Regions from separate parts of the Companilactobacillus sp. HBUAS56275 genome, predicted to be linked through region 2. Evidence: riboswitches for the same ligand, from Rfam matches in the RefSeq annotation. Region 2 holds a riboswitch; each other region holds the start of a gene.
What was found. Region 2 has a riboswitch for tetrahydrofolate ahead of U8526_RS02315 (folate family ECF transporter S component). Riboswitches for the same ligand answer to the same signal wherever they lie in the genome.
Positions count from the first base shown of each region.

Region 1 (10,248 bases), on a different contig from region 2:
TATTGTTTGTTATTTCTTAACTGACTGCACTTTTAAATATTCTGATCCAGTAGAATCTCTTCAAAAAGAACTTCATGCAAATGAAACTTTAATAGTTAATTCAGTCAAACAGAAATCAAAGCTGACTATTTCTAGCGATGAAAAAAATTCATCAGAAGTATTGGCACTATTAGTATTAATTGACAAAAATAGAAAAACTATCACATGAGTTCTCAAAAAAAGAGGTGCATATAAATGAATGCTGAAGAAAAAAATCTCGGTACGTCAGATGTAACCGCTTCCGAAATGGAAGATGCAGGGATGGAATTAGAAAAAGATAAATTTAGTCTTGGTGGAGCTACTCTTTACGGTATTAACGCTGTAATTGGTTCCGGAATTTTCCTACTCCCAAGAACAATTTATAAGGATTTAGGTCCAGCTTCACTTTTGGCCATGATTGTTGACGTGTTGCTCGTTTTGATGTTAGCAGTCTGCTTCGCCGAAGTTTCCTGCTATTTCTCTAAAAATGGTGGAGCTTTCCAATATTCGAAAGCAGCTTTTGGTAATTTTGTTGGATTCAACGTTGGTATCTTAGGATGGTTCGTTACCATCGTAGCTTGGGCCGCCATGGCCGCTGGATTTGCCAAGTTGTTGATTCAAACATTCCCATCGTTAGAGGGAAGAAACACATTGATCAGTATCTTATTAGTTTTATTCTTATCAATTATTAACAGTACTGGTATTAAGACTTCAAAGATATTCACGATTACGATTACTATCGCTAAATTGATTCCAATCGTAGCGTTCACATTATTTGGAATTTTCTTTATCAAACATGGCTTTAATGCAGGGAATTTCACACCGTTCTTACAATTAAATCCAGATATGTCGCTTTCAAAAGCGATGGCTTCAACATCTCTAACTGTTTTCTATGCTTTTATTGGATTTGAAGCCTTACCAATCGTTGCTGGTGAAATGAGAAATCCTAAGAAAAACGTACCAAAAGCTATTATTGGCTCAATCAGTGTCGTTTCCTTCTTATATTTTATGATTATCGCCGGAACAATTGCCATGTTAGGAACAGGAATTTTACAAAGTAACGCTCCTGTTCAAGACGCATTCTTCAAGATGATTGGACCTGCTGGTAAATGGATCATCTCTATCGGGGCCTTGATCTCAATTGCCGGATTAAACATGGGGGATTCAATGATGATTCCTCGTTACGGTGCTTCCATTTCCGATGAAGGATTACTTCCTAAAATTATCGGTAAGAAGAATAAAAAAGGTGCTCCAATCGTCGCAATTATTTTCTCAGGTTTAGTAACTGTTGCCTTTCTTTTGAGTGGATCATTCGAACAATTGGCAGAATTGAGTGTTGTCTTTAGATTCTTCCAGTATATTCCAACAGCTTTAGCTGTTATCTTCTTACGTAAAAAAGGTATGAATACTGAACCAGCCTTTAAATTACCATTCGGACCAGTTATACCAGTTATTTCAATCGTCGTAAGTATTTGGATGGTTGCAGCAGCTAACCCAATTAACCTAGTTGCCGGTGTGATTGGTGTTATTGTCGCTAGTGGTTTGTACTTCATTATGAATCGTGGTCGTCAACGCGAAGATGATGATGTTGATATTTCAGAAGATTAATAAAAAATATTATTAATGGGGGAACTAAAAATGGCAGATATTATTGTACTAGATGGGAACAGTTTAACTTTGGATGATGTTGTGGCAGTAGCTAGAGATAATGTCAAAGTGACAATTGCTCCAGAAGCTGAAGAAGCAGTTAATGAATCTCGTAAGATCATCGACAATATTGTTAAGGAAAAACGTGTTGTTTATGGTGTTAACACAGGTTTCGGTTCACTCTGTAATGTAAGTATTTCGCAAGAAGACACTGAACAGTTACAAGAAAACTTAATCAGAACTCACTCATCAGGTTACGGCGATCCACTTTCAGAAGATATCGTTCGTGCCATCATGTTGATTCGTGTTAATTCATTAGTTAAAGGTTATTCAGGAATTCGTTTAAGTACTGTAAAATCCTTGATGGGAATGCTAAACGCGGGCGTACATCCATTTATTCCTGAAAAAGGTTCATTAGGTGCTTCTGGAGATTTGGCTCCATTAGCACACATGGTTCTACCACTACTAGGTTTAGGTAAAGCTTATTATCAAGGCGAATTGCTACCAGGAAAAGAAGCAATGGAACGTGCAGGACTAGAAGTGATTCGTTTAAGTGCTAAAGAAGGTTTAGCTTTTATTAACGGAACCACCGTTCTAACAGCCATCGGTGCTTTGACAACTTACGACTCAATTGAATTGCTCAAGTTATCAGATATTGCCGGAGCTTTATCACTAGAAGTTCATCAAGGAATCTCCAGCCCATTTGAAGAAAATCTTCATACAATTCGTCCCCAAAGTGGTCAATTAGCAACAGCCAGAAACATTCGTCGTTTGGTTGATGGCAGTACATTAGTTGGAGAAGCAACACCAGATCACGTTCAAGATCCATATACTCTTCGTTGTATTCCACAAATTCATGGAGCAAGTAAAGATACGATTGCTTATGTAAAGAAGAAAGTTGAAATTGAAATCAATTCTGTTACTGATAACCCAATCGTTACACGTGACGGCAAAGTAATTTCAGGTGGTAATTTCCACGGTGAGCCAATGGCACAACCATTTGATTTCTTAGGAATCGCCGCTTCAGAAATTGGTAATGTATCCGAAAGACGTGTTGAACGCTTGGTAAATACACAATTAAGTAAGTTGCCATCATTCTTAGTTAAGTATCCAGGCTTAAACTCAGGATTCATGATTACACAATATGCATGTGCTTCATTAGCATCAGAAAACAAGATTTTGGCACATCCAGCCAGTGTTGACTCAATTCCATCATGTGAAAACCAAGAAGATTTCGTAAGTATGGGAACAACAGCTGCAAGAACAGCTAGAGATATCGTTAAGAACTCACAACGTATAGTTGCAACAGAAATTATGGCAGCTTGCCAAGCACTTGATCTAAGCGACCGCACAGGTGGATTAGGTAAAGGTACAAGACCTGCTTATGAAGTATTCAGAAAAGCCGTTGATTTCATCGAAAATGATAAAGATATTGAAATCTATGATGAATTAAACAAAGCTTCAGAAACATTAACAGACGGTAAGTTACTCGCAGCTGTAGAAGATGTTGTTGATTTGGATATTCAATTTGATTAGTTGTGATTAATATCAACTAATGTGGTGTTAAGTATGCCCGTCGTCCGAAGATTTCTGTCACCAACTATATTCTGTTTCTATTGATGTTCACTAAAATTGCAGTATTTGGAAAGTTTTTAATTTTATGTAATTGAATAGAATCTATGAATGTATCTAAGTTTCTTAGTAAGGATTGTTTTTACCATTCAATGTTTTGAAGAATAAAAAATAGAATAGGACATTAGTCCGGAGCAAAAATTGGAATGCGTTCAGCTATGAAATCATTGTAACCGGCTTTGCCGGTTACAATGAGGCCGACTTTGGAAATCCATTATTTTGCACGAAGTGTAAAATGATTAGTTCCAAATCGCGCCCATAGCGTTCCAACAGCATTCCAATTTTTGCGGAGGACGGCAAGCAACGATAGGTAATTAAGAGGTGAGCACGATGTTGCAAAAGCAAAGTGTATGGCAAGACATTGTTACCAAACTGACGGTATGTCTGATATATGCACTTTTGTACTCCGTAGCGCTGAATTTCTTTTGGCAACCAGGACATATTTATGCTGGTGGATTGACAGGTATTTCGCAGATCATTGTTACCTTAATTGACAAAGCAGAGACGATCAATCTACCTTTCTCAATCATTTATTATTTATTAAATATTCCAATGATTCTGTTGGCCTGGTTCAAGATCAGTCATAAGTTCGTTATTTTCACTGTCATTGCTGTAACTTTTGCCTCAATTGCTACATCAGTAGTGCCCAACATGGTATTGATCAAGGACCCAATCATTTGTGCCATCTTTGGTGGTGTTATCAACGGCTACTCTTTAGGATTGGCTTTGAAGCATGGAATTTCTACTGGTGGAATGGATGCTTTAGTCGTTACTTTGCGGCAATGGACCGGCCAAACAGTTGGCCTGATATCGATGGTTCTAAACGGCATGATTATTCTTGCCGCTGGATTCCTTTTCGGTTGGCCATATGCTTTTTACAGTCTAGTATCAATTTTTGTTAGTGGAAAAGTGACTGATTTGGTTTATGTTAAACATCGCAAGGTACAAGTAATGGTGATCACGCAAAAACCAGAAGAAGTTATCACGGCTTTACAAAAAGAACTGACACGAGGAATTACCGTTTTACCACAAGCCTATGGAGCATATAAGAATGCTACGCAGACAGTATTAATTACCGTAATTACGTTTTATGAAATGGAAATTCTCGATGAAATTATGAAAAAAGTTGATCCCAAGGCTTTCGTCAGTGTATCGCAAGACATCATGATTTTAAGTGAATTTAAGGAAAAAGATATTGTTTAAAAACCTCTTTAAATGAGGATGTCACAAATACAAATAAAATATCAGAGTAGAAAATGAAGCGTCAAGTGTCAAAAGATGGGATGTTGCTTTTGGACGAAGGGAACTTTATCCACGGTTTCGTTTTCGCATTCGCTGCATATAATGTGTAGCAGCTCTAAAAGGAGATGCTCGAAGTGGATAAGAAGATTAGTGTTTACTCAATTTCAACAATGGGATTATTAGTTGCTTTGATGGTTGTGTTATCGCAGGTATTTGGTTTTGAAACACAATTGATCAAAATAACCTTTGATTTTATACCGCAAGTTGTTTTAGCAAGTTTATTTGGACCATTTTGGACTGGAATTTGTGCCGCCGTGGCTGATATCATTGGCGGAACTTTACTAGGTAAGGGAACATTCTTTATCGGCTTTACACTTAACTCATTTATTTCTGGGTGGTTGTACGGTAAGTTCTTCTACAAGAAGGAAATAACTTTGAAGAGTGCCTTTATCTGCGTGCTACTAAACACTGTTATCATCAGCCTTTTCTTGACACCACTATGGTTGTCGATCATGTACAATATTCCGTTTACTGATCCAAAATTGTGGGCCATCCGCTTGGTTAAAGCAGCTATCATGTTGGTCGTACAAACTGGGGTAATTGTTTTCTTCGGTAAAGCAATTCCATTCAAGACAATCGCCCACCGTTACGTTGCTAGATAAAAGGGGGAGTTAGGAATGGTTACGACGGGCAAACAAGCAATTGCATGGATCGATTCGCGTGTGAAGCATGGAAGTCGACCCGGTTTGATCAGAATTGAAGAATTGTTGAGATTAGACAATAATCCGGAAAAAGAGGTTCGTAGTATTCACATTGCTGGGACAAATGGAAAGGGTTCAACTGTGATGTATCTGCGCTGCTTATTGGAACAGAAGAATTTGACTGTCGGAACTTTTACCTCTCCTTATATCGAAAGTTTCTATGAAAGAATTTCTATCGACGGCCAAATGATTCCTGAAAATGACTTTGTAGAGTTATCAAATAGATTCATACCTTTAGTTGAACAAATGGATCAGTCAGAAAAATATTCTGGCATCACCCAGTTTGAAATTTTAACAGCAATGGCTTTCGACTATTTCAAAAATCGCGTGGATATTGCCATTATTGAGACGGGAATTGGCGGTTTGCTGGATAGTACCAACGTTGTACATCCTGAATTAGCAGCCATTACCACTGTGGGATTAGATCACACGGATATTTTAGGGGATACAATAGCTAAAATTGCCTGGCAAAAAGCTGGAATTATTAAAGAGAATGTTCCAATTGTCAGTGGCAATATTCCGGAAGAAGGACTAGAAGTTATTCAGGCTGAGGCTAATAAAAAGAATGCACCAAGTTATGTTTGGAAAAAAGATTACAAAACAGATTACTTAGGCTTTAAGGATCAATTTGAGATGTTCAACTTTCAAAACCAATACGCACAGTTCAAAAACTTAAAAACTCCATTAACCGGACATCAACAAGTTGAGAATGCGGCCGTAGCAATCGAATTATTCTATCTATATTGTCAAAAACATAACTATTCAATAAGTATCCAAGAGATTCAGACAGCATTATTGAAGGTACGTTGGCCAGCGAGAATGGAAGTTATCAGTCAAAAACCTTTGGTTATCATGGATGGAGCGCATAATCCGCATGCCATCAAACGTTTAAAGGACAATATTTTAACAGAGTATCAGGACTTTCATATTCACATCTTATTTTCTGCCATTACAACGAAAAATATTGATTCGATGTTGGAAGATCTGCTCACTATACAAAATGTCGATTTAACGTTAACAACGTTTGACTATCCTAATGCCTTACACTTAGCTGATTATCAAGATTTAGCTGATAGGATAACGATTGAACCTGATTGGAAGAAGGCTCTTGGAGAAAAGATGCAACAACTGGGTTCAGACGATGTGCTCTTCATTACGGGTTCACTTTACTTTGTATCAGGTGTTAGAGATCTATTGAAATGAAAAACAGACAGTAAGCAATCGGCTTACTGTCTGTTTTTTTTGAGTAAAATCATTAAATTTTTTATTTGTAATGTAAGCACTAATATCCCATTATTAAAGTAATAGTTCTTTTTTGAATTACCCTAAAAATAGTGGTAACATTATATAACTTTAATTTAAGAGGTTATTATGACAGATAAATCTATGGTTAATGAACTAGACGAAAAAAAGCTTGAACAGGCACATTTAAATGATGTGGTTGAGAAGATTAAAAAGTCTGAGAGCCAACTCCGTGAACATATGGAAGTTGCTGAAGAAGATTTAAAAGTTATCAATAATGCTTTTGATGACATTCATTTAGGCATGGATGGAGACTCGATCTCTATGGATGCTGCACTTTCCATTCATCAGCAACAACAGATGTTGGACGAAAGAAATAATAGTTGGCAACAATCCAAACAACGTTTGGGTATTTTGAAGAAGTTGGAAAAGAATCCCTTCTTTGCTCGACTTGATTTCCAAGAAAAAGGTGAACCTAAGAAAGAGACTGTTTATATTGGATTAAGTTCTTTTACCGATAAGAACGACCATTTCTTAGTCTACGATTGGCGTGCGCCAATTTCCTCAATTTACTACGATGGTAAGTTGGGCAAAGTCACATATATGACGCCAGATGGGGAACAGGAAGTTAATCTTTTTTTGAAGCGCCAATTTTTAGTTGAAGATGGCAAGATCAGGGCTTACTTTGATACACAAGAGACTATCGGTGACCAAATGTTGCTGGAAGTCTTAGATGGTAAATCTTCTACTCATATGAAGGGGATTGTTAAGACAATTCAAAAGGAACAAAACAAGATCATTCGTGATACTAAGTCGAAGCTCTTGTTTGTTCAAGGTGCCGCCGGTTCTGGTAAAACATCTGCTATTTTGCAACGAATTGCGTTCTTACTATATAGATACCGGGGAACGTTAACTTCTAGTCAAGTAGTCATGTTCTCACCAAACTCACTTTTCAACGACTATATTAAAGATGTTTTGCCTGAAATGGGTGAACAAAACATGGTCCAAATGACGTACAAACAATTCTTGGCACGTCGTTTGCCTAATCTGACTGTTGAAAGTTTGGCACAACAATTCGAAACGGTTGTTGATACGGAAAATAAGAATATCAGTAAATTTGTTTCCGACGTTGAATTCTTCAATATCATGACCAATTACAGTAAGTTGTTGGATCAAAGTGGGATGGCCTTTAAGGATATCAAATTCCAAGGCAAAGTTTTCATTTCTAAAGAAAAGATTCAAGAAATCTATTACAGCTATGGTCCTCAATATAATTTAGGTAATCGACTAGATGCGACTGTTGACCGTTTGATCAAATTACTTCATCGTAAGATCGGTGCTGAGATGCGTTCGAAGTGGGTCGCTGAAAGAATTGAGAACTTGAGTCAGGAACAGTTACAAGCACTCTATAGTACGGCTGATCAAGAATTCAAGAATGGCGATGAAGAGACAAAATTCTTAGCTCGTAAGATTGTTACTGCTATGTTGCAGGGTGTTTATAAGAATATTAAACGTTTGAGATTCCTAAATGTGGCAGCCAACTATTTGAATTTCTTAAAAGCTGTTCCACAAATTACTGATTTAAGTAAGTGGAATATTACCAAAGAACAATGGAAGGGTTATGTTGATAAATTTGTTAAGTCATTTACTGATAAGCAAATTTCAATGAACAATTTGAGCCCATACCTTTACTTATATGACTTAGTAACTGGTCGTCATGGTGAGCTTGATATGAAGTTTGTCTTTATGGATGAAATTCAAGATTACACACCATTCCAGTTGGCTTATATGAAATTCAAGTTCCCACGCGCTAGATATACCATGTTAGGGGATTTGAATCAGTCGATCTTTACAAAGAAGAACAGTCAAACTCTGCTTTCTGAAGCTCAAAAATTATTTGATGCTGACGAAACAAGAGTTGTTCAATTGGTTCACTCATATCGTTCGACAAAACAAATTACGGACTTTACAAAGGCAATTTTGACAAATGGTCAAAAAATCGAACCATTCAATCGTGATGGGGACTTGCCTAATATGTACTGTGCCCAAAATGAGCAAGATTCACTACAAGATGTTAAAACACAATTGGCTGAAAATGATAAGCAGAATTATACGACTGCGATTATTGCTAAAACTTTGGAAGATGCTGAGAACTTGCATAAGCAGCTCAAAGAAATCGGTGTTGAATCGACACTGATTCGCTCAGAAAACCAACGTTTAGCAGCTGGAACAATTGTCTTACCATCATTCTTGGCTAAAGGTTTGGAATTCGATGCGGTCATCATGTGGGATGCTTCAAAGGATAAGTTCTCTGAAGACGAACAACAATTAGTTTATACAATTGCTTCACGTGCAATGCACAAGTTGACCATTACATCGATTGGTGATTTTTCACAACTACTTCAACGTGTACCTGAAAAGTATTATCAATTGATGAAGTAACTGAAGGGTGCCGTCCTCCGCAACAAGAAAATTTGGCTGGAACGCCATGGGCCGACTGGAAGCTAATAAATTTGCACTCTGTGCAAATTCATGGATCTTCAAGCTCGGCCTTTACCTAAGCGATAAATCGCTAAGGTAAATCTCATGGCTGAGCCAATTTTCTTGTTGCTCCGGACTGAATAACGTGTTTTATCTTTATCTCACTTAACTTAGAAATTAAAATAGCGTTTATTCTTGAATGTTGGTCTCTACGTTTTCAGTAGGGATTGAAATTCAGAATAGACGCTATTTTTTGACGGCAATATTCTATTACTTAATCTTATAAGTTCTTTTCCAAATCGGCAATTAAACTTAGATTAATAGGTTGCCAATTAAGTTCTTTTTGAGTCAATTTACTATCAGCTGGAATGTCTAAACCAAAGAGATTATTTACATTGAATGCATCTTCATCGGATAGACTATCAAAATCAATATTAGGTTGTGATTCTAATGGTAAATTCAGTTTTTGGCTGATAACTTTTGCAATTTCAATGGTCTTTGTCTGGCCTTCACCTACTGCATTAAAGATATGTAATGAATGGTTGTCACTTAAAGCATAATCTAAGGCTTTAACAAATAATTTGGCTGCATCTTGATAATTGACTGCATTCCAACGATTCTGTCCATCACCGAAATAAGGAACTTTATCGGTCTTTTGTGCTTGGGCAATGATCATTGAAATGATTCCATAACGACCATTACCGTGAACTGATGGTGCTAAACGGACTACATAGGCATTAATACCTTGGTCTACTAATTCTCGGGCTAAAAATTCTGAGCGGCGAGGCATCACTTTTTCTACACCCTCAAAACCAGTATCTTTTTCTGTTAAAACGTGATTAGGATCAAGTCCTGCCGTTCCAGCGGTTACGATCAGAGGCCTATCAGTTCCATTCAATACTTCACCAAAACTTTCAATTGCTTGGGCATCAATACGACTAGCCTGAGCAAAATGTTCAAAGTCGTTGACGAAGCCTAAATGTAAAACAGCATCGGCGTTTTGGGCTGAAGTTTTCAAAGTATCTATATCTTCTAAAGTTCCCATTACTGGAACTCCACCCATTTTGGTTAGTTTGTCGGCACTTCTTTGTGATCGAGTTAATCCTAAAACTTCTATTCCATTATTGATCAGATCTTGGGCAACTAATGTCCCAATGTAACCTGTGGCTCCAGTCATAAATACACGCATTTAAAATACTTCCTTTTTACTAATTAATTTAAAAAT
Region 1 covers NZ_JAYKKK010000004.1:188,283-198,530, reverse strand. Annotated here, with positions in the region: gene U8526_RS09400 (HutD family protein) at 1-208, shown strand, start outside; gene U8526_RS09395 (APC family permease) at 286-1,626, shown strand; gene hutH (histidine ammonia-lyase) at 1,657-3,201, shown strand; gene U8526_RS09385 (YitT family protein) at 3,628-4,500, shown strand; THF riboswitch at 4,541-4,637, shown strand; gene U8526_RS09380 (folate family ECF transporter S component) at 4,665-5,201, shown strand; gene U8526_RS09375 (bifunctional folylpolyglutamate synthase/dihydrofolate synthase) at 5,217-6,503, shown strand; gene helD (RNA polymerase recycling motor HelD) at 6,672-8,984, shown strand; gene U8526_RS09365 (SDR family oxidoreductase) at 9,304-10,212, opposite strand.
Region 1: linked by a shared signal. The riboswitch ahead of U8526_RS09380 (folate family ECF transporter S component) and the one ahead of U8526_RS02315 (folate family ECF transporter S component) in region 2 are both predicted to bind tetrahydrofolate.

Region 2 (10,248 bases):
GATTTTTGAATGGGAACACAACGCTCGAGAGGGTGAAGAAGGCCATGAAAGAATTAACGTTGATGAAATGAAACAAGTTTTGTCTCGTTGGCAAAAAGACCAGGAGAATAGTGGTTGGAATGCTTTGTATTTTGAAAATCACGACAATCCTAGAATCAATACGATTTTAGGAAATGAGACAAAGAAATCTGCCAAAGCAATTGCTATGTCATACTTTTTCTTGAAAGGAACACCTTTCATTTACCAAGGACAAGAGTTAGGGATGACCAACTATCCATTCAAATCAATCGATGAAGTTGATGATGATGAGTCTCAAATTCGCTACCATAATATGGTTAATAGTGGTAAAGACCCTAAAGAAGCGCTTCAAATTATTACCCATTGGACACGTGATCATTCACGAACACCTATGCAATGGACTAGTGATATTAAAGCTGGATTTACTGAGGGAACTCCTTGGATGAAAATCAATCAAAACACTAAGACTATTAATGTTGAATCAGAAATGGCTGATCCCGACTCAGTTTTGAACTTCTATAAAAAGATGATTGCTTTTAGAAAATCAGAACCAACTTTTATTGAAGGAAATTACGATTGGTTCTTACAATCAGATCCTGATGTTTATGCCTATTTAAGAACCGATGATAAGAAACAATTTTTGGTAATCGTCAATTTCAGTAAACAGAAAAAAATTGTAACCTTGCCGAAGGAACTTATGAACGATAAATGGCAAGTGAAGTTAACGAATACAACTGAAAAGAATTTAACAGAGCAGTTTGAAATGGAACCGTATGATGGTTTCGTTTATGAATGTGAAAATTAATTAAAAAAGATGTCTCAATTTAAGATTTGTAAAAATCTGTAATTGGACATCTTTTTTGCGCCGTAGAGTTGTAATCGCTGGATAAGTCTGTTGGATGAGACAAGGTCCAATACTACTCAAAAGGAATCTCGGTACAGCCATCAATTACAATGAAAGCTGTTATCGGTAACATGGTGAAAACGGTTGCAACAAGCGACAGCTTGCATAATAATTAGAAGCGTAGTAAAAAACATTTTTTATGAAATTATTCTAGTAGTAATTATTTGAGGATTGATGAGCCTAATCAAAATAATTATCAAATAGGTTTATAAATTTCCAATCGATCTTGGAGAATAGAGGAGCTAATAATAATGTCAGTAATTAATTTAGAGCACATTTCAAAGCGTTATGCAGGTAACAAAAATTATTCTGTAACAGACTTTAACTTGGATATCAAAGATGGTGAGTTCATCGTTTTCGTTGGACCATCAGGTTGTGGTAAATCAACTACATTACGTATGATTGCTGGTTTGGAAGATATCACTGAAGGGGACTTTAAGATTGACGGAAAAGTCATGAATGACGTTGCCCCAAGAGATCGTGATATTGCCATGGTTTTCCAAAACTATGCTTTGTATCCACACATGAGTGTTTACGATAACATGGCCTTCGGATTGAATATCCGTAAGCATGATAAGGAAGATACTAAGAAACGTGTTGAAGATGCCGCTAAAATTCTAGGTTTGACAGACTTTTTGGAACGTAAACCTAGTGCTTTATCAGGTGGTCAAAGACAACGTGTTGCTTTAGGACGTGCGATTGTTCGTGATGCTAACTTGTTCTTGCTTGATGAGCCTTTGTCAAACTTGGATGCTAAATTGAGAGTTCAAATGCGTACTGAAATTGCACAATTACATCAAAGATTAGGACGTAACTTTATCTATGTTACCCATGATCAAGTTGAAGCTATGACTATGGCTGATCGAATCGTTATCATGAATGATGGTAAGATTCAACAAGTTGGTACACCTAAAGAACTATATGACAAGCCAGCTAACAAATTCGTTGCTGGATTCATTGGTTCACCAGCTACAAACTTCTTCGATGTTAAATTGGATGGAAACAGAATTACTGACGGCGGCAGCTTGAATCTAGTAGTTCCTGAAGGACATCTTAAGACATTAAGGGCTAAAGGATATGATGGTAAAGACTTAACATTTGGTATTCGTCCAGAAGATATCCATGCTGAAGAGATTGCTTTACAAACATTTGCTGATTCTACAATCGAAGCTAATGTTCAAGTTTCTGAATTACTTGGTGCTGAATCAATGCTTTATTCTAAGATTGGAAATGCTGAATTCATTGCTAAAGTTAATGCACGTGATCATCATGAACCAGGAAGCACAATTAAGATGGCCTTAGAAATGACTAAGGCACACTACTTTGATAAAGATACAGGTAAAACAATTCTTTAATAGAGAAGGATGCTTGTAGGAGGATTATAATGAAGCGTATTTTTGAAGTTGACCCTTGGAACATCGTCACACATAAATTAGACAAGGAAAATAAAAGATTACAAGAAAGCCTAACCAGTCTAGGTAACGGATATATGGGGATGCGTGGTAATTTTGAAGAAGATTATACAGGCGACAGTTTACCAGGCAGCTATCTAGCTGGTGTTTGGTACCCTGACAAGACTCGTGTCGGTTGGTGGAAGAATGGCTATCCAGAATACTTTGGTAAAGTTATCAATGCCGTTAATTTTATTAAAATGAACTTTTTGATCAATGGTTCTAAATTAGATCTATACACTGATAAAATTAGTGACTTTACACTTGATCTAGACATGAAGAACGCTACTTTGAAACGTTCATTCATCGTTGAAAAAGATGGTGCCAAAGTAAAATTCAACTTTGAAAGATTTTTGAGTGTTGCCCAAAAGGAACTATCTGTTCAAAAGGTCAGCTTTGAGAATTTATCTGATGATTCAGTTGAAGTTAAAGTTATTTCTTCATTGGATGCAAATGTTGAAAATGAAGATGCAAATTATGATGAACGTTTCTGGCAAGTATTGGAAATTACTGATGACAGTATCATTGCTGAAACTAAGCCAAACGATTTTGGTACACCAAGATTCACATCTGGTATGCAAGTTGGTTATGTAACTGAACTTAAGGAAACCGATCACGAAGTTGGCAAATTAGAAACTAGCAAAACTTTTGTAGCTGATTTGAAAGCTCATGAAGTTGGTACAATTGAAAAACGTGTTGTCGTTGTAACATCACGTGATTATGAAACAGTTGACGATCTAAGGGATGCTATGGAAGGTATTGCTGCTAAGATCAGTAGTGTTTCATATGAAGACCTATTGGGTGCTCATGCAAATGTTTGGAAAAATCGTTGGAATCAATCAGATATTAAGATCGATGGCGATACTGATGCTCAACAAGGTATGCGTTTCAACCTCTTTGGATTATTCACAACTTACTCAGGTGAAGATTCACGTTTGAATATTGGACCAAAAGGTTTCACTGGTGAAAAATACGGTGGGGCTACATATTGGGATACTGAAGCTTTCTGTATTCCTGTTTACTTGGGAGTTTCTCAACCAGAAGTATCACGTAACCTATTGATGTATCGTTACAATCAACTAAAAGGTGCCTACATCAATGCTCAAAGACAAGGCCTAAAGGGTGCGTTATATCCAATGGTTACTTTCAATGGTATTGAATGCCATAACGAATGGGAAATTACTTTTGAAGAAATTCATCGTAATGGTGATATTGCCTTTGCTATCTATAACTACACACGTTATACAGGCGACAAGTCATTTGTTCTTCATGAAGGTAGCAAGATGTTGACAGAAATGTCACGCTTCTGGGCTGATCGTGTTCACTACAGCAAACGTAACGAACAATATATGATTCACGGTGTTACTGGACCAGATGAATATGAAAATAACGTCGATAATAACTGGTATACTAATTTCTTAGCCCGTTGGACTTTGAAGTACACACTACAAATTCTCGGCGAAGTAAGTAAAGATCAATTTGAAAAATTAAATGTTTCTAAAGAAGAAATGGATCATTGGCAAGATATTGTAGACAAGATGTATCTACCTTATGACGAAGATCTTGGCATTTTCGTTCAACATGATGGCTTCTTAGATAAAGATATTGAACCAGTCAGCTCTATTCCGGCTGATCAATTACCAATTAATCAACACTGGTCATGGGATAAGATCTTACGTTCTCCATATATCAAGCAAGGTGATGTTCTCCAAGGTATTTGGGACTTCATCGACGACTTCTCTGAACGTGAAAAGAAGCGTAACTTCGATTTCTATGAACCTTTGACAGTGCATGAGTCAAGTCTTTCACCCGCAATTCATGCTGTGTTAGCCGCAGATTTACATTATGAACAGAAAGCGGTTGCATTATATGAAAGAACGGCTAGACTAGACTTAGACAATTATAATAACGATACAGCAGATGGTTTGCATATCACTTCAATGACAGGTGGCTGGTTGGCCATGGTTCAGGGATTTGCAGGCATGCGTGTTCACGACGATGGTACTTTGAGTTATAAACCATTCTTACCTAAGAAATGGAATAGTTACTCATTCAGACAAGTATTTAGGGGACGCGTCATCGAAGTAAACGTCAAGGAAAATGGTTCGGAGTTCAAGTTGGTTTCTGGAGATCCACTTCAAATTACAGTCAATGATGAACCACTAATGCTAAAATAATTGTAAAATAAAGATGTCTGAAAGTCATTTCAGACATCTTTTTATCAGAAGGAGTCAATGACACGATATGGTAAAATTTGAACAAATTAAAGGATTCATCTTCGATTTAGATGGTGTGATTGCTAATACATCAGTCTATCATTCACAAGCATGGCATCAATTAGCAGATGAGTTGGGGGTTACATGGACTGAGGATCTAGCTAACCAACTAAAGGGTGTCGGCAGAATGGATTCACTAAACTTGATTTTAAAGTCTGGTGGCAAGGAAAACGATTACACTGAAGATGAAAAAGTTAAGTATGCTACTGAGAAAAATGATAATTATTTGAACCTCTTAAAGGGATTGACAGATGACGATATTCTTCCCGGTATGAAAGAATTTATTGAGGACTTGAGTGCCAATAACTATCTAATTTCTTTGGCCTCATCTTCTAAGAATTCACCTAAGGTTTTGGAAGCCTTAGATTTGGAGAAATACTTTGATGCTAGAGTTGATCCAAGCACTTTGAAGAATGGTAAGCCAAATCCAGAAATTTATGTTCGCGGTGCTGAAGTATTGAACTTGAAGCCTGAAGAATGTATCGGTCTAGAAGATGCAGTCTCTGGTATTAAGTCAATCAACGGTGCTAACGAAACATCTGTTGGGATTGGTGATCCAGAAATCTTAAATGAAGCCGATATCAACTTCACAGACACATCACAAGTAACCTTAACGAACATTAAGAAGGAAATGAGCAAAATAAAAGAGGGGTAGAAAATGACAGTTTCGAAAACAATTTTTGGGGAAATTGATTCTGAACCGGTTTACCTCTATAAAATCACTAACAAAAATCAAACAAGTATCAGCGTTATGAGCTATGCTGCAACTTGGCAAAATTTTGAAGTTGTTGAGGATGGAAAGAAACATTCATTGATCGAACATTTTGATAATTTGGAAGACTACATCAAGACACCTTATCAAGTTGGTAAGACGATTGGTCGTGTAGCTGGAAGAATTAAAGATGGTACTTTTAAGATCAATGGTAAAGATTATCAAATGGAACAAAATGAAGGTGAAAACTTTCTGCATGGTGGAAGTCATGGACTCCAGTATCAGAATTTCACTAGTCGCCAAATTTCCAATAAGGCGGTTATGTTCAGTCATACAATAAATGGTGAAGATGGATTTCCTGGAAAATTAGAAGTTAATGTCATTTATATGTTGAATGACAACGACGAAGTTTTCATTACTTATGGAGCCAATACTGATCAAGATACCTTGTTCAATCCTACTTGCCATGTTTACTTTAATGTTGATGATGAGAATATTCGTCAACAACAATTACAAGTTAACTCGGCAAAATTCTTGGAAGTGGATGACGGGAAAATTCCTACAGGTCAATATCTTCCTACTGAAGGTCCTTATGACTTTAAGCAACTTAAGACTATTGGCAAAGGATTAGATCAATTGTCCTTGTTAGATAAGCATGAATATGACGATACTTTTGTCGTCGATGGACATGCTGCAACAATTCAGTCTGATAAAAGAGCTGTAGATCTTTATACAGATCGCAACGGTATGGTTATTTTCACCGCTAACCCTGAAGACGAACAAAAGGCTGCAGAGTATGATTACAGTTGTTTAGCAATGGAATTACAAACATTACCAGACGCTATTCATCATCCAGACTTTGGAGATATCGTTCTAAACAAGGATAAGAAAGTGGCTTACACTAACAAATATAGATATCGCAAATTGAATTAATAATATAAATATAAGGAACCATAATCGGTATAAAAATTCTAAAATTAGGATTTTTATATCGATTTTTTTTATTTTTATGGTTACGTATTATCCGAACTATTTCCGTCAAAAATATTGACCTTGTTCGCTATTAGACGTTATATTTAAAAAGTCAAATGAATAAGGAAGGAGAAGTACGTCTAGTCGATGTAATTAAGGCTTTTGATTAAACATTAACTGATATGGTGTAAGGATACCGCCGGTAGTAGAAAATCTGTGGGCCACTGGAACGTGGAGGACGGCAAGTAGAGCAAAACCACACTATAATCAAATTTAATCAAGGATTAGTACAAATTACCACAATAAAAATAAAAGGATAACAGAGTAGAGAATAAAGCGTTAAGTGTCAAAAAGACGGAATGTGCTTTTGAACGAAGAAGTCGATTCGCGGTTTTATTCTCGCATTCGCTGCATAATAATGTGTAGCAGCTCTATGAGGAGATGCTCAAATGAACAAGAGAAACAGTATTTATTCAATTACAACTATGGGGTTACTAGTGGCAATGATGATTGTCCTAACCAATTTTTTAAGTATTCAAACACAATTTTTACGTGTCTCATTCGAATTTATACCACAAGCCATTTTAGGAATGTTTTTTGGACCACTGTGGGCCGGCATTTCATCCGTTGTTGCCGACGTGGTTGGAACAACTTTGTTTGGTAAAGCTGGATTCTTTATTGGCTTCACGTTAAACGCCTTGATTTCAGGTGTCCTATATGGAATTTTCTTCTACAAAAAAGAAATTACTTTAAAAAATACATTTATCTGCGTCTTACTAAATACCCTAATCATTAGTTTATTCTTAACCCCACTATGGTTATCAATCATGTATCATGTACCATTCTTCAACATGGGATTATGGATTCCAAGAATTATTAAAGCTATTGCAATGCTATTTATTCAAACTGGTTCAATCATGTTCTTTGGCAAAGCCTTACCATTAAAGACACTTGCTAGTCGTTATATGGTGAAAGGCTAATGTTTACTAAGGGTTCAGAAGCTGTTCAATGGCTGATTGAACGTGGTTACTTTGGCAGTTGTCCAGGCTTGGAACGGATCACGGAATTATTGCGCTTATTGGGTAATCCTGAAAAGTCGTATCCAACGATCCACGTTGCAGGGACTAATGGCAAAGGTTCAACTACTCGTTACTTAGCTAATCTATTGAGATCTAATGGTTTAAAAGTAGGGACTTTCAATTCGCCTTTTATCAAAGATTTTGCTGAACAAGTGGAAATTAATGGTCAAGAAATCCCCGATGCTGATCTAGTAAAATTGGGTAATTTGATTAAACCGTTAGTAGAGCAAATGGATGCTCAGAAGGAATTTTATGGTATTACTGAATTTGAAATTTTAACTGGTTTAGCATTTTACTATTTCAAGGGTCAAGTCGATGTGGCCATTATTGAAGTGGGCATGGGTGGTTTACTAGATAGTACCAATGTCATTAAACCAGAATTGGCCGCTATAACGACGATTGGATTGGATCACACAGCCTTTTTAGGTGATACTATTGAAAAAATTGCTTATCAGAAGGCAGGAATCATTAAAGAGAACGTACCTCTAGTAGTTGGGAATGTGTCTGAGGAAGCTTTGAAGGTTATTGAAATTCAGGCTAAAGAGAAGAATGCTAAAGTTTATACTTGGAAAGATGATTTTCACAGCGATTATCGTGGTTTTGTGGAACAGCAGTTTGAAGAATTTGATTTTGTTAACAATGAGATTAAGTTGAAAGGATTAGATACACCTTTAATTGGTCATCAGCAAGTCGAAAATGCGGCAGTTGCTTTAGAGATGTACTATCTATACACACAAAAGCATAATTTATCATTTGATAAAGATAAGATAATACATAGTTTGTTACAAACTAAGTGGCCCGCTCGCATGGAGATCATCAGTCAAAAACCATTGGTAATCATGGATGGAGCTCATAATCCACATGCAATTAAACGTCTAAAGGAAAATCTTTTGACGGATTATCAAGATTATCGTGTGAAGATACTTTTCTCAGCCATTGTCACTAAAGATATCAGTACTATGTTGGAAGAGCTACTAGAAATACCAAATGTTGAAATAACAATGACGACTTTTAATGATGATAGGGCTGTTAAGTTAGAAGATTATCAAGACTGGCAGCCAAGAATAAAGATAAATTCAAATTGGTAAGTGGCTTATGATGAATTAATCGGTAATTTGAAGTCCGATGAACTATTAATGATAGCCGGATCTTTATATTTTTCTTCAGAAGTACGATCAAAAATCAAATAAAAAGATGGATCCAATAGCTCAATTGTGAGTTGTTGAATCCATCTTTTTTGTTGTAGTTAGATTAGATACTGTCATAGAGCGTCCAATTGATAGTTCCTTTGTAAGTTCCAGCGGAGTTAGCTCCATCTGATTCAAGTAAGATACCACTGTCATTAGTCCAAGTAGAGTCGATATCAGTTATTACAGGATCATCGGAGATCGTTTCTCCTGTGGCTATTTGGATATCGTTATTAGTTAGGGAGTAGGAATTGTTACCAGTCTTATAAATTAAAGAACCATTAAAGTTAGAATTATCATTCTTCAATGTAGTTGAATTAGCAACTAGTTTCCAGTTATTTCCGGAACCACGACTATCTAGAATTGATAGATCCCATTTACCGGAACGGCTGATTACCTGATCTTTTTTAGTAGTATTGACTGTTTTAAAATATGCGTCTTCGGGATACTCATTGAGTGACAGACTGCCATCTTTGGTTTTAATAGTAAATCTGATGGTATTAGATTTATTGTTGTCAGCATCAGTAACATAAATCCGGACAAAATTAGTATCAGAAGTTAGATCATCTTTAGAAATATTAGCAGTTAATTGTCCAATAGGATCGCTGTTATTCATTTTAAAGGTAGTCTCAGCATTATTATTGACGGAAACGTGGACAGTCATATTAGAATTAGTCATAGTTTTGTCAGTGGCCGTGTAAGCAACGTTACCACTAATCTTGGCATTCTGACCCTCGTTCACCGTTAAAGGATTATCGGTAGTTGAAGTTAGTTTCAAAGCCGGATTTTCAATTGTAAAGGATGGAGAATCGACGTTAGCAATACCATTGTCACCAACAAATCTTGAGTGAGTTGAAGCAACGGTAGTCTTTTGAGTGACTTGACCAGCTGTACCATTGATTGAGAAAGTGGCCGTTGAAGTGTCGCCAGTGTTCATGCTGCTTGGAAGTTTATATTCGAGAATATTGTCTTTAATTGCCGTAAATGGAATTTTTTCTGAAATTCCACCAACAGTAACCGTTCCGACATTACCATCAGCGTCAGCGGTAAAATCGACATTCTTAGGTAGAACAATATGACTAGTTACACCAGACCACGGTTCATTACCATCTGTATAAGTTAAATTGTAATTTAATTGAAGCTCTTCACCAGAATAGGCAGTATCCGCAGTAGAAGCTAGGGATTTATTACTAGATATATCTTGGAAATCTGGTGTAACCTCTGTTTCGGCGAATCCGGGGATCTGTTCGAAGATAACAAGACCATTCATACCGTTTGTACCTGTAGCACCAGTAAATCCATAATAAAGTTTGTCTTTCATTTCTCCCGAGGATTTAATACCTAAATTGGCAATATCCTCATTAGATAAATCAGTTGATCCTTTTATGACTTCACGTCCTAGAGTAGCGGTGTTGGCGGTTCCATCGGTATTTAAATCATTATATTTATAAGAAATATTTTTGTTTGGAATGTCAATTGTAATTGTTAGATGTCTCCATTGACTGTTTTTCAAAAATAGATTGCCTGTAAATGCCTCATTGTACTCCGGGTTACTAGTATTGGTATGATTCATACTGTAATAATAAGCATTATGAGGATCCGAATACTTTTTACCAAGAAGGCTAAATTTTGTACCACTATAATATGTT
Region 2 covers NZ_JAYKKK010000001.1:498,049-508,296, reverse strand. Annotated here, with positions in the region: gene U8526_RS02340 (glycoside hydrolase family 13 protein) at 1-823, shown strand, start outside; gene U8526_RS02335 (ABC transporter ATP-binding protein) at 1,174-2,277, shown strand; gene U8526_RS02330 (glycoside hydrolase family 65 protein) at 2,307-4,550, shown strand; gene pgmB (beta-phosphoglucomutase) at 4,618-5,304, shown strand; gene U8526_RS02320 (aldose epimerase family protein) at 5,308-6,294, shown strand; THF riboswitch at 6,652-6,746, shown strand; gene U8526_RS02315 (folate family ECF transporter S component) at 6,783-7,313, shown strand; gene U8526_RS02310 (bifunctional folylpolyglutamate synthase/dihydrofolate synthase) at 7,313-8,500, shown strand; gene U8526_RS02305 (hypothetical protein) at 8,664-10,248, opposite strand, start outside.

Region 3 (10,248 bases), on a different contig from region 2:
TGTGGATTAGTAGGTGAAATCATGGCAGAGAAAGATTTATATGATGAATTTGAAACAATCACAAATCAACTAAATGATATAAGTAAAAAGGTTTCTTTGCTAAAAGAGGAACTATCCGATACTTTGGAAAAAAACGAAGAGATTAAGTTAGAGAATCAGAATCTCAGGAAACATTTAGAAAAGGTTGGCTATGAAGAAAAGGATTTTAATGGTAACACGTTATCCGATTCGCGATTGAATTTGGAAAAGCTTTATCGCAAAGGATTTCACGTTTGCCAACAGTATTATGGTTCACACCGTGATAATGATGAAGAATGCCTTTTCTGTATGAACGTTTTATATGGAACAAACTGGAACAAGAACAAAAAAGTTAAAAAGATTTAAGTAAGGGGAGCTATTTGAATGAAGGAACAAAAGAGTTTTGTTGATAATTCGAAGGGCTGCCTTTTTTTAGTGCCAACACCTATTGGTAATTTAGAAGACATGACCTTTCGAGCTGTCAACACCTTAAAAGAAGCAGATCTAGTTGCGGCTGAGGATACACGTAATACTAAGAATCTGTTGAATCACTTTGAGATTCCAACGGAATTAATAAGTTTTCATGAACACAATACGGCTCAAAGAATTCCGGAATTGATTGAAAAAATGAATTCAGGTTTAAAAATTGCTCAAGTTAGTGACGCCGGGGCACCATCGATCAGTGATCCCGGTAAGGAGCTCGTTAAAGCTGCTATTAAAGAAGGGATACCGGTAGTCCCATTACCAGGCGCTACTGCTTCAATAACAGCTCTGATAGCCTCTGGTATTGAACCACAGCCATTCTACTTCTTTGGCTTTCTACCACGAAAGGGTAAAGAGAGAACCGAAGCCTTGGTTGATTTAGCTAATCGTAGTGAAACCACAATCGTTTATGAATCACCATATCGTGTGAAAAAGACGATTCAGGATTTAATTGCTAAATTTGGACCAGACCGCCAGATAACTTTGGCCCGCGAATTGACGAAAATTCATGAGGCCTTCTTACGTGGAAAACTGCAAGACGTTGCTCAATATTATGAAGAGAATGATCCTAAAGGAGAGTACGTCTTGATAATTGCTGGAAAACCAGCTGATCAAACAGAAGCTAGCTCAGATGCTGATTTAGTCGCAGCTGTGGATAACTTAATAGATCACGGTAAAAAGCCTAATAAAGCTATCAAAGAGGTAGCAGCCGACAACGGTTTGAAGAAGCAAACTGTGTATAACCTTTATCATGGAATTGGAGAAGAATAGTGACTGAGAGAGAAACATATTCAATGGAAGTAGAAGTACCATATTATTTTGTCAATTTTACAGGCGATATTCGTTTATCAGCTTTAATTGATATTATGTTATTAACTTCCGAAAAACAATTACATCAAGCAGACGCTGATAGTACAGAAATGGTTATGAACAATGGCCTAGGCTGGGTAGTTGTTCAATATCATATGGATATTAATCAGATGCCACGTTTAGGTCAAAAGTTAAAAGTTACGACACAAGCAACAAGTTATAATAAGTACTTTTTCTATCGTGATTTCTGGGTTGAAGACATGGATGGAAACGTCATGGTCAAAGCTCAGAGTGCCTTTGTTTTGATTGATATCAAGGAACGCAAGATTGTCAGTGCTGCTGACCGTTTGGAAAATAAATTTGGTGCCGAAGAAGTTAACCGAATTCAACGTTTTACACGGTTACGCGTACCGGACGAGTACGATTTTAAACAACCACAACACATTGGCTATTACAATATTGATGTCAATAAACATGTTAATAACTCTTATTACTTCGATTGGATGGTAGATACACTCGATGCAGATTATATTGCCAATCATCATTTGAAGACTATGGATATTAAGTATGAGAAAGAATTGAATTTAGAAAGTGAACCATTGTTGTTTGCTAAAATGAATTCAGAAAATAACACTTCAACTCATTGGATAAAGAATGGTGATGTTTTGAATGTTGTTGCTCAATTGGGATGGGAAGATAAATAGTAATTCTCTAGTTTGGTTAGTGTTTGATGCCATCCTCCACAAGAATTGGGAATGCATTGGAACGCTGTGGGCCGACTTGAAGCTAAGTATTTTACACTCTGTGTAAAATACTGGATCTCCAAGCTCGGCCTCATTGTAAATGGCAAAGCCATTAACAATGATTTCACGGCTGAATGCATTTCCAATTCTTGCTCCGGATTAGATAGTGTTCTAATTTTTGTTATCTAGTTCTATTAATTAGAAAATTTCGAAAATTAAAAACAGTATTTATTTAGAATTCCGATTGTGTAGAATCTCGAATAGATACTGTTTATTTTTGTTTAAAAATTTAGAAAGAAAAATACAAAATAGAGTTACTATTCAGCCCGGAGCAACAAGAAAATTGGCTCAGCCATGAGATTTACCTTAGCAATTTATTGCTTAGGTAAAGGTCGAACTTGAAGATCCATGATTTTGTACGAAGTACAAAATTATTAGCTTCCAGTCGGCCCATGGCGTTCCAGCCAAATTTTCTTGTTGCGGAGGGCGACATACTTATCCAAAACCAATTACTTGTATAGTTATTGATTTGTGCTACCATATTTAAGTATTTAAAAATATTTGGGGTAGGATTCAAGGCGTTAAGTGCTGATGGAACGGAATGTGAACATCGGACGAAGAGATTAATCTCGCGATCTTGTTTCCGCATTCGCCACTTTATATATGTCTCTTTTTTATATTCGGTGGCAGCTCCGTTGGGAGATGTCGATTATGAACAGTAGAACGAAAGTCGTTAGTGTTCAAGAGATTACGTGGATGGCCTTGTTAATAGCTCTACAAATGGTATTAGCAAAGCTTTCATTTGGTAGCAACGTGTTGCAAGTAGGTTTTAGCTTCATTGCTGTGGGATTGTTGGGATACTACTTTGGTCCCGTTAAGGCTGGTGTCGCTAATGTTTTAGCAGATATCATCAGTCATACGATTCTGGCAACTGGTGGCAGTTTCTTTCTAGGTTTTACCTTGACTGCTTTAGTATCTGGAGTGATTTATGGTTACATGTTGTATAATCACAAAGTTACAGTTCTAAGAACTTTTATTACAGTCTTGCTGATTACAGTAGTTGTTAATACGGGACTTAATACTTTGTGGATTCACATGATGACTGATATACCTTACATGACGTTGTTAATACCAAGACTTGGTAAAGAGGCATTTAGTTTGGTTTATCAAACTGGACTTCTCTTCATCGTTTTAAGATGGATAGATAATTCGAAATTTAATAAAATCGGCCGATAGGTCGATTTTTTTTTGTTGGAAATTATGTGTTAAAATAATTCTATTAAGAATGAGGGATAAGTATGAAAATATTAGCATTTGACACATCGAATAAGCCATTATCCGTTGCCGTGGTAGTGGATGGTAAAGTTTTAGCACATATAGAATCAACTGAAAAGAAGACACACAGTGTTTCTTTGCTACCTGATATTCAAAATGGTTTGCAAGAGGCCGGACTAACAATGGATGATATCGACTTAATTGCCGTTGCTAAGGGTCCAGGTTCATACACAGGGGTTAGAATTGCTGTGACGGTGGCTAAGACCTTAGCTGATACGCTTAATAAGAAGTTAGTTGGAGTTTCAAGCTTGAAACTGTTGGCTGCCAATGGCGATAAAAAACATCTCTTGGTTCCTCTAATGGACGCAAGAAATGATAATGCTTTTGCTGGTGTTTATGTAACAAATCGTGATAACAGATTGTTGACTGTTATTGCTGATCATCACACTTCAATGGCCAATCTATTTGAAACATTAAAACAATATGAGCCCGGTGAATTGGAATTCATTAATGTAACACCTAGGTTGCAGGAATTGATTCAAAAACAATTTCCAACTGCAACAATAATTATGAGTGAAGATTCATTGCCAGATGCTGGCAAATTGGCAGAGATTGCGGAGACAACTAGAGCTGTTAAGGATATTGATAACTTTATCCCAACATATTTACGTTTAACTCAGGCTGAACACGATTGGTACGCTAAAGGTAATAAGGAAGACAAAAATGTTTCCTATGTTGAAGAAATTTAAAAATATCTTGTCCAATAAAAAGGAAAAATTCGATTTTGAAAAACAATTAGTTACGATCGACGGACAGGAATTCACTTTACGAAAAGCTATTCCTGATGATTCGATCCAATATATGCGAGTTCAAGAAACAATTTATCCAATTCCGGTACCATGGCCAATTGATATCGTAGAAATGGAAATTGGCAATAAGAATGCGCTCTATTTGTCTCTGGTCAATAAAGACGTAGTTGTAGCTTTTATTGGTATTTCCTTGAGCGATAAAGAAGAATCGCATATCACTAATTTAGCAGTGAACAGTGATTACCAGAATTTAGGTATCGGCCATCTGCTATTGAATCAGGCTTTTAATTATTGTCGTAAACGAAACTTTGAGAAAATGTCTTTGGAAGTCGATGTAACTAATGATGCTGCAATCGCTTTGTACGAAGCCTTTGGATTCAAGGTTAAAACAGTTCATAAAAAGTATTATTTTAGAAATCATCACGATGCTTTAGAGATGATGGTTGATTTGTAGGGGAGAACATTTTGGAAAAAGATACGTTAATAATGTCATTTGAAAGTAGTTGTGATGAAACTTCCGTCGCTATTATTAAAAATGGTAAAGAAATCTTATCAAATATTATTGCAACACAAATAAAGAGTCATCAACGTTTCGGTGGTGTAGTTCCCGAAGTTGCCAGTCGCCATCATGTTGAGGAAGTTACGCGTTGTATCAATATGGCTTTGGATGAAGCTAAAGTTGGTTACAGTGATCTTGATGCTGTGGCTGTTACTTATGGTCCTGGACTAGTTGGTTCATTGTTGATTGGAATCATGGCTGCTAAAACAGTAGCGTTCGCACACAATCTACCATTGATCAAAGTTAATCATTTGGCTGGTCACATCTATTCAGCTAACTTTGTGACTGATCTACAATATCCGTTCATGTCCTTGTTAGTTTCCGGTGGACATACAGAGATTGTTCTAGTTACAGAACCAGGAGTTTTCCACACGCTTGGAGACACTAGAGATGACGCTGTTGGTGAGGCCTATGATAAAATTGGCCGGATCTTAGGTATTAATTATCCAGCTGGTAAAAAAGTCGATCAAATGGCTGCTAAAGGTAAGGATACTTTCGATTTTCCACGAGCAATGGTTCAAGAAGATAACTTGGATTTCAGTTTCAGTGGTTTGAAGAGTGCCTTTATCAACCGTGTTCATCATGCTGATCAGATTCATGAAGAATTGAATAAGGATGATTTGGCCGCCAGTTTCCAAGCCGCTGTTTTGGATATCTTGAGTAACAAGACTTTCAGAGCTTTGAAACAACATCCCGTTAAGCAATTGATTGTAGGTGGAGGTGTCTCCGCTAATCAAGGCCTAAGAAAACGTTTGGCTGAAGAAATCGAAAAACGTCATTTGGATATGGAATTAGTTTTCCCACCATTGAGACTTTGTGGCGATAACGCTGCAATGATCGGTGCGATGGCTCAGATTCAATATGACAAGGGCGATTTCGCTAAATTAGATTTGAACGCTGATCCTAGTTTGGATTTTGATATGGAATAAACTAATACCCTGAAATTAATGTTGTAAACATTGGTTTCAGGGTATTTTTGTACCGAACTATTAAAAGCGAACTACGAGAATAGAACCCGTGAATTTCTATTATCATCGTTAACCTCTCAGATAAATAATTATATACAAATTGCCAATAATATCGATTATTTGTAAAAAAGGATTAATAAATCTTGCAAATTGTGGTAAAAAAGATGAGAGGTGTAGTTAATGGAAAATAGAACGGTTATTTCATACGTGCTTTTAAAGTATGATAAGAGGACTGATGGGATTTATACGAAAGCTACAAATGACACAATTTTTGAGATACCTGGTTTTGAAATTAATCCTGATGAGAACGAGACATCAACAGAATTGAAGATGCATATTATTGAGAGATTGAAAATGCTTGATCCAGGTATTGATATCGATCACTTATTTATTCCTTTCACTAGCTTGTCTGTTTCGCAGGACTATAAAATATATAATTATCAGGTATTAGTCTTTGAATCGGATCAAGATGTTTTTGCTACAATGGAGGATGAGTCTTGGTATCGAGTTAAGTACGACCAGAGTAATAAAGCCTGGGACCTAACATGGCAAAGTGGCATGGAACATGTCGGTGATTTTCAAATCAAAGATACATCATTCAATGAGTATGTCGCTAATAATTCTATGAATGATCAAATTGATTTTTGTAATATTATGCATTTTGTAGCTCAAGAGACGCAACAATTTCCCATATTGGGATTGATGTCAGGAACTGAGTTCACACAAAAAGAAGTATTGCACTATCAAAAATTGTTGGGTTTTAATAACAATAGTCTTAAAACGGCTCTAGCGTTCGAAAATAAATATTCAGACGCGATTAAGGCTATTGATGAAACCTCCTATAAAATAAAAAATAAGTATCTCCAAAGGTAAAGTAAGCTTCCACTTCTGATTAATTTGAAGTGGGAGCTTATTTTTTCTTAAATAAATATTTGTTTGTTATTATTAATATGAACATATTAACTATCTGATATTATATTTCAATAATAATTTTAGTTAAATATGAGATATTAAAAAATAATATAGCGTATATAATATTTGTACAATATAAGATATTAATGTCTGACGAGGAGGTTAATCTCATGAAGAAAAAAACAAGATTTCTTTATCTGATTGCGTTTCTTTTGCCGGTCATTCAGATCTTCAAAACTACCACGGTTCAAGCTTATTCAGTTCCAGATAGAACTAGCGTGTATGAGCATGCTCCTAAGGGTATGAAACTGAATGATTTTATTACGGCACCAGAATATTATACGAATACGAAAACGAACAATACCACAGCTTTTAAAAGTTCGAACAAGATAATCAAAGCAGGTGATTCCAACAACGATTCAACTGATATCATTCAATTATTGGATGGTTCCAGTACACAAGCAAAACAGATTGGTTCCTTCTGGGGGACTGTGAAAGACAGCAATGGTAACAAAACTTATAACTATTTTGATTTAAGTAAACCACAGGAAATCTCAGTTTGGTTTTACGGAGGGAGTAAAGTCGACGGTATTGATGGCTTTTCTTTTGTTCTTCAAAATGATGCTTTAGGCGATCAGGCTATTTCTCGTAGTGATGGTGCGCCCACTGCTGGTGAAACACTGGGAGTTTGGGGTGGCGGAACACCCGATAATAAGAGTGTCACAACACCACTCTCTGGTGCTTCTGATGGTATCCAGAAAAGTGTTGCCATTGAGTTTGATCGTTATGTGAATAAAACAGCAGGTACATCAAGTAATTCATTGAATGATTACTTGGATTATGACGGGTTTAATCCACCAGGTGGTGGAATCGTTACTAACCAATTGAAGAGTAGCCACATTGCTTGGAATTATCCTGGGGATGCTGCTACATATATGCAAAATAGTTATACCACTGGTATTTGGCCATTTAGGCAGGACCATTATTTTTACAATTTAACGCACCGTGGTCCAGTGCAGAACAACTCTTATTTCACGGGTTACGATGGTATTGAGCTTTCCTCTTCGGCAACCCAAGATCCACGTAACGCATGGCGTCATCTAAAAATTACTTATACGCCACCAAAAACAGGAACAGTAGGAACTTTAACTTATTTGATTAATGATAAGTTTCCTGATGGTACAGATAAAGAATTGACGGCTCAAGATAGCAAGACTTTCAGTATCGATATTTCTAAATTAGTCGGCACTAATGATGACCAGAAAGTTCGTTGGGGCTTTACGGCTTCGACAGGTTCTCCAGCATCTTCAATCGACGACTTTGCAATGGTAATTGAAAAGATGCCTTCTATTGTTGATATGAAGGGAACTTCGCAGATTACGGACGTCACTAAAAATAGTAGTAAAACACTCGGTAGTTCAAAAGAATTGTATACCAGTGATGGTGATGAAATTAAGTTAGAACAGAAACTATCTTATAGTGGTGGTATTTCTGAATCTGGTGAAATTACAGCTACAGTGGGATTACCAGAACACGTTGAGTATAACGGCGATGCCAATGGAGTTATAGGTAAACTGACTTATCAAGCGGCGGATGGCACCACTCAAACTAAAGAAATCAATAAGTCAGCTTTAAAAGACGTTACCATAACCATACCTGGTAAAACTGAAGCCGATCCACCAAGCTATAAAACGGTAAAAGGTTTTGACGTCACGATTCCATCGATGAGTGCAGTTGGTGATAATTCCAATATTGAGGTCTATGGAACAGTTAAGGGGCCCGAAAGCTCAACGTTGATAACGACCAAAGTTTCAGGAATCAATACCAGTTATAAAGCTGATAATTATACTGGTGATACGATGAGTCCAGACTTTGTTATTGATAATGAAGTGTTGCATATTGAGAATACTAATTCTTTATCGCAAGAATTAAATCAAGGCGATGAAGCACATTTTCAAGGTAATATTTCGTATCTAAAAGGATCATTGTTTGACGGTGAAGAATTATTAAGTCATGTGGAAGTCTATGATCAAGATGGTAATAAATTGCCTGGTGTTCAAAAAGGCGATATTCAAGTCGATAAAGATGCCAAGACTGGAACATATGATATTCCATATACTTTAGATGGATTGGAAAAAGGTAAGACGTATACTTTTAAAGTAAAATTGTCTGATTCCAAAGACCGGATTTCTAATACTTTGGAGTATCAAGTTAAAATTAAATCTGACAAAAATTTAGCATTAACAGTTGATAACTATCGTTTCCAGACGATTAACATGGGTTCTAAAATAGGCGAATACATTAAACGTTCTGGTGATTGGGATGTCAACGTTAATAGTACAGGGTTAAATTGGAAGTTAACGGCAAAATCAGCGGGATTGTTTAGTGAAAAAGATAGTAGCTATTCTGAACCGTTATATTTCTTGGATAAGAATTTGAATGCCAAATCTTTGAGTAGTGATACTTTAATTGCACAAGAAGATAGTATAAGTAGTACTGAAAGCCAAAATACGGACGTTACAGACGCTTGGAGTGAGAATGACGGTATTCTATTGAAGAATGTCAATCCGAACCTTGCAGGTGAATATAAAGGGGAAATTGAATGGACTTTGAGTGAAACTCGTTTTGACTATATTGCATAGAACTATGGTTATTAAAAAATAGAATAGACTATATAAAAAATAGCAGTAAGACATTAAATTTTTGTCTCACTGCTATTTTGTTTGTATTTTTTCTGAATAAAATAACCAATGTTCTATCTTTAATAGTGGAAATGAGCTACACAGGGGCAACCCATTCCGGTTTGCTACAGTATCGAAATCGCCCGCCAAGTACGCGTGCAATTCCGATACTTAGGCAAATCCTCGTGGGCTGACCGCCCCTGTTGCGCTCTCTGTTTTTATTTGTACTTCTCTTCCAGTCCACTCATCCAAAGTGCCAATAAGCATCCAGCAATAAAGAATGTCAAACTTAAAACAATATCGAATCCGGTCGTACCGATATAGGAAATACCGTCGTCCATGTAAGGATTAGGAACTAGGATCAATACGGTACTGGCTAAGACGATTCCTAAGATGAAGTGGTAGACCTTGGAATGATGATGGAAGATTAATTTTTCCATGGCTTTAGAGAAGGTTAATAATGAGATAACTCCACCAATGGCAATTGGAATGAAAACCATTGGATCGAAGGTTTTAAAGCCTTTGAGCATTGGTGTATATAATCCCAAGATGATCAAAAGGTTTGACGGACTCAATCCGGGTACCAGCACACCTAAGGCGATTAAGATACCAGCGATGACGAAGCCGAAAAAGTTAGCGGGGATGGTCCCTAGGATTTCACTCATGAAGAAGAGAAATACACCACCACCGACAAAACTAGCTAAAAACCAGATAACATCTGACTTATCTCGGCTAGTTCGAGAAGTGGATTCCTTTAATAGTGTCGGCAAGGTTCCAATGATGGTTCCAGCAAAACCCCAGAGGACGATGACCTGATAATTTTGTAAAAGGTAATCGAGTGGCTTGGATAAAATTCCGATACCGACAATTCCACCAATTCCGATGGGAAGAAAATAGAGGAAATCTCGCTTAAAATTCTGACGAACGTGAGCCATAAAACTCAGCATGCGTTCGTAAATGCCCATGATTGCAGCTAAGACACCACCGGAA
Region 3 covers NZ_JAYKKK010000006.1:69,972-80,219, forward strand. Annotated here, with positions in the region: gene U8526_RS11430 (DNA polymerase III subunit delta') at 1-10, shown strand, start outside; gene U8526_RS11435 (DNA replication initiation control protein YabA) at 22-384, shown strand; gene rsmI (16S rRNA (cytidine(1402)-2'-O)-methyltransferase) at 403-1,272, shown strand; gene U8526_RS11445 (acyl-[acyl-carrier-protein] thioesterase) at 1,272-2,015, shown strand; THF riboswitch at 2,615-2,711, shown strand; gene U8526_RS11450 (folate family ECF transporter S component) at 2,766-3,290, shown strand; gene tsaB (tRNA (adenosine(37)-N6)-threonylcarbamoyltransferase complex dimerization subunit type 1 TsaB) at 3,353-4,078, shown strand; gene rimI (ribosomal protein S18-alanine N-acetyltransferase) at 4,053-4,592, shown strand; gene tsaD (tRNA (adenosine(37)-N6)-threonylcarbamoyltransferase complex transferase subunit TsaD) at 4,625-5,626, shown strand; gene U8526_RS11470 (hypothetical protein) at 5,846-6,538, shown strand; gene U8526_RS11475 (hypothetical protein) at 6,748-9,219, shown strand; gene U8526_RS11480 (DUF368 domain-containing protein) at 9,477-10,248, opposite strand, start outside.
Region 3: linked by a shared signal. The riboswitch ahead of U8526_RS11450 (folate family ECF transporter S component) and the one ahead of U8526_RS02315 (folate family ECF transporter S component) in region 2 are both predicted to bind tetrahydrofolate.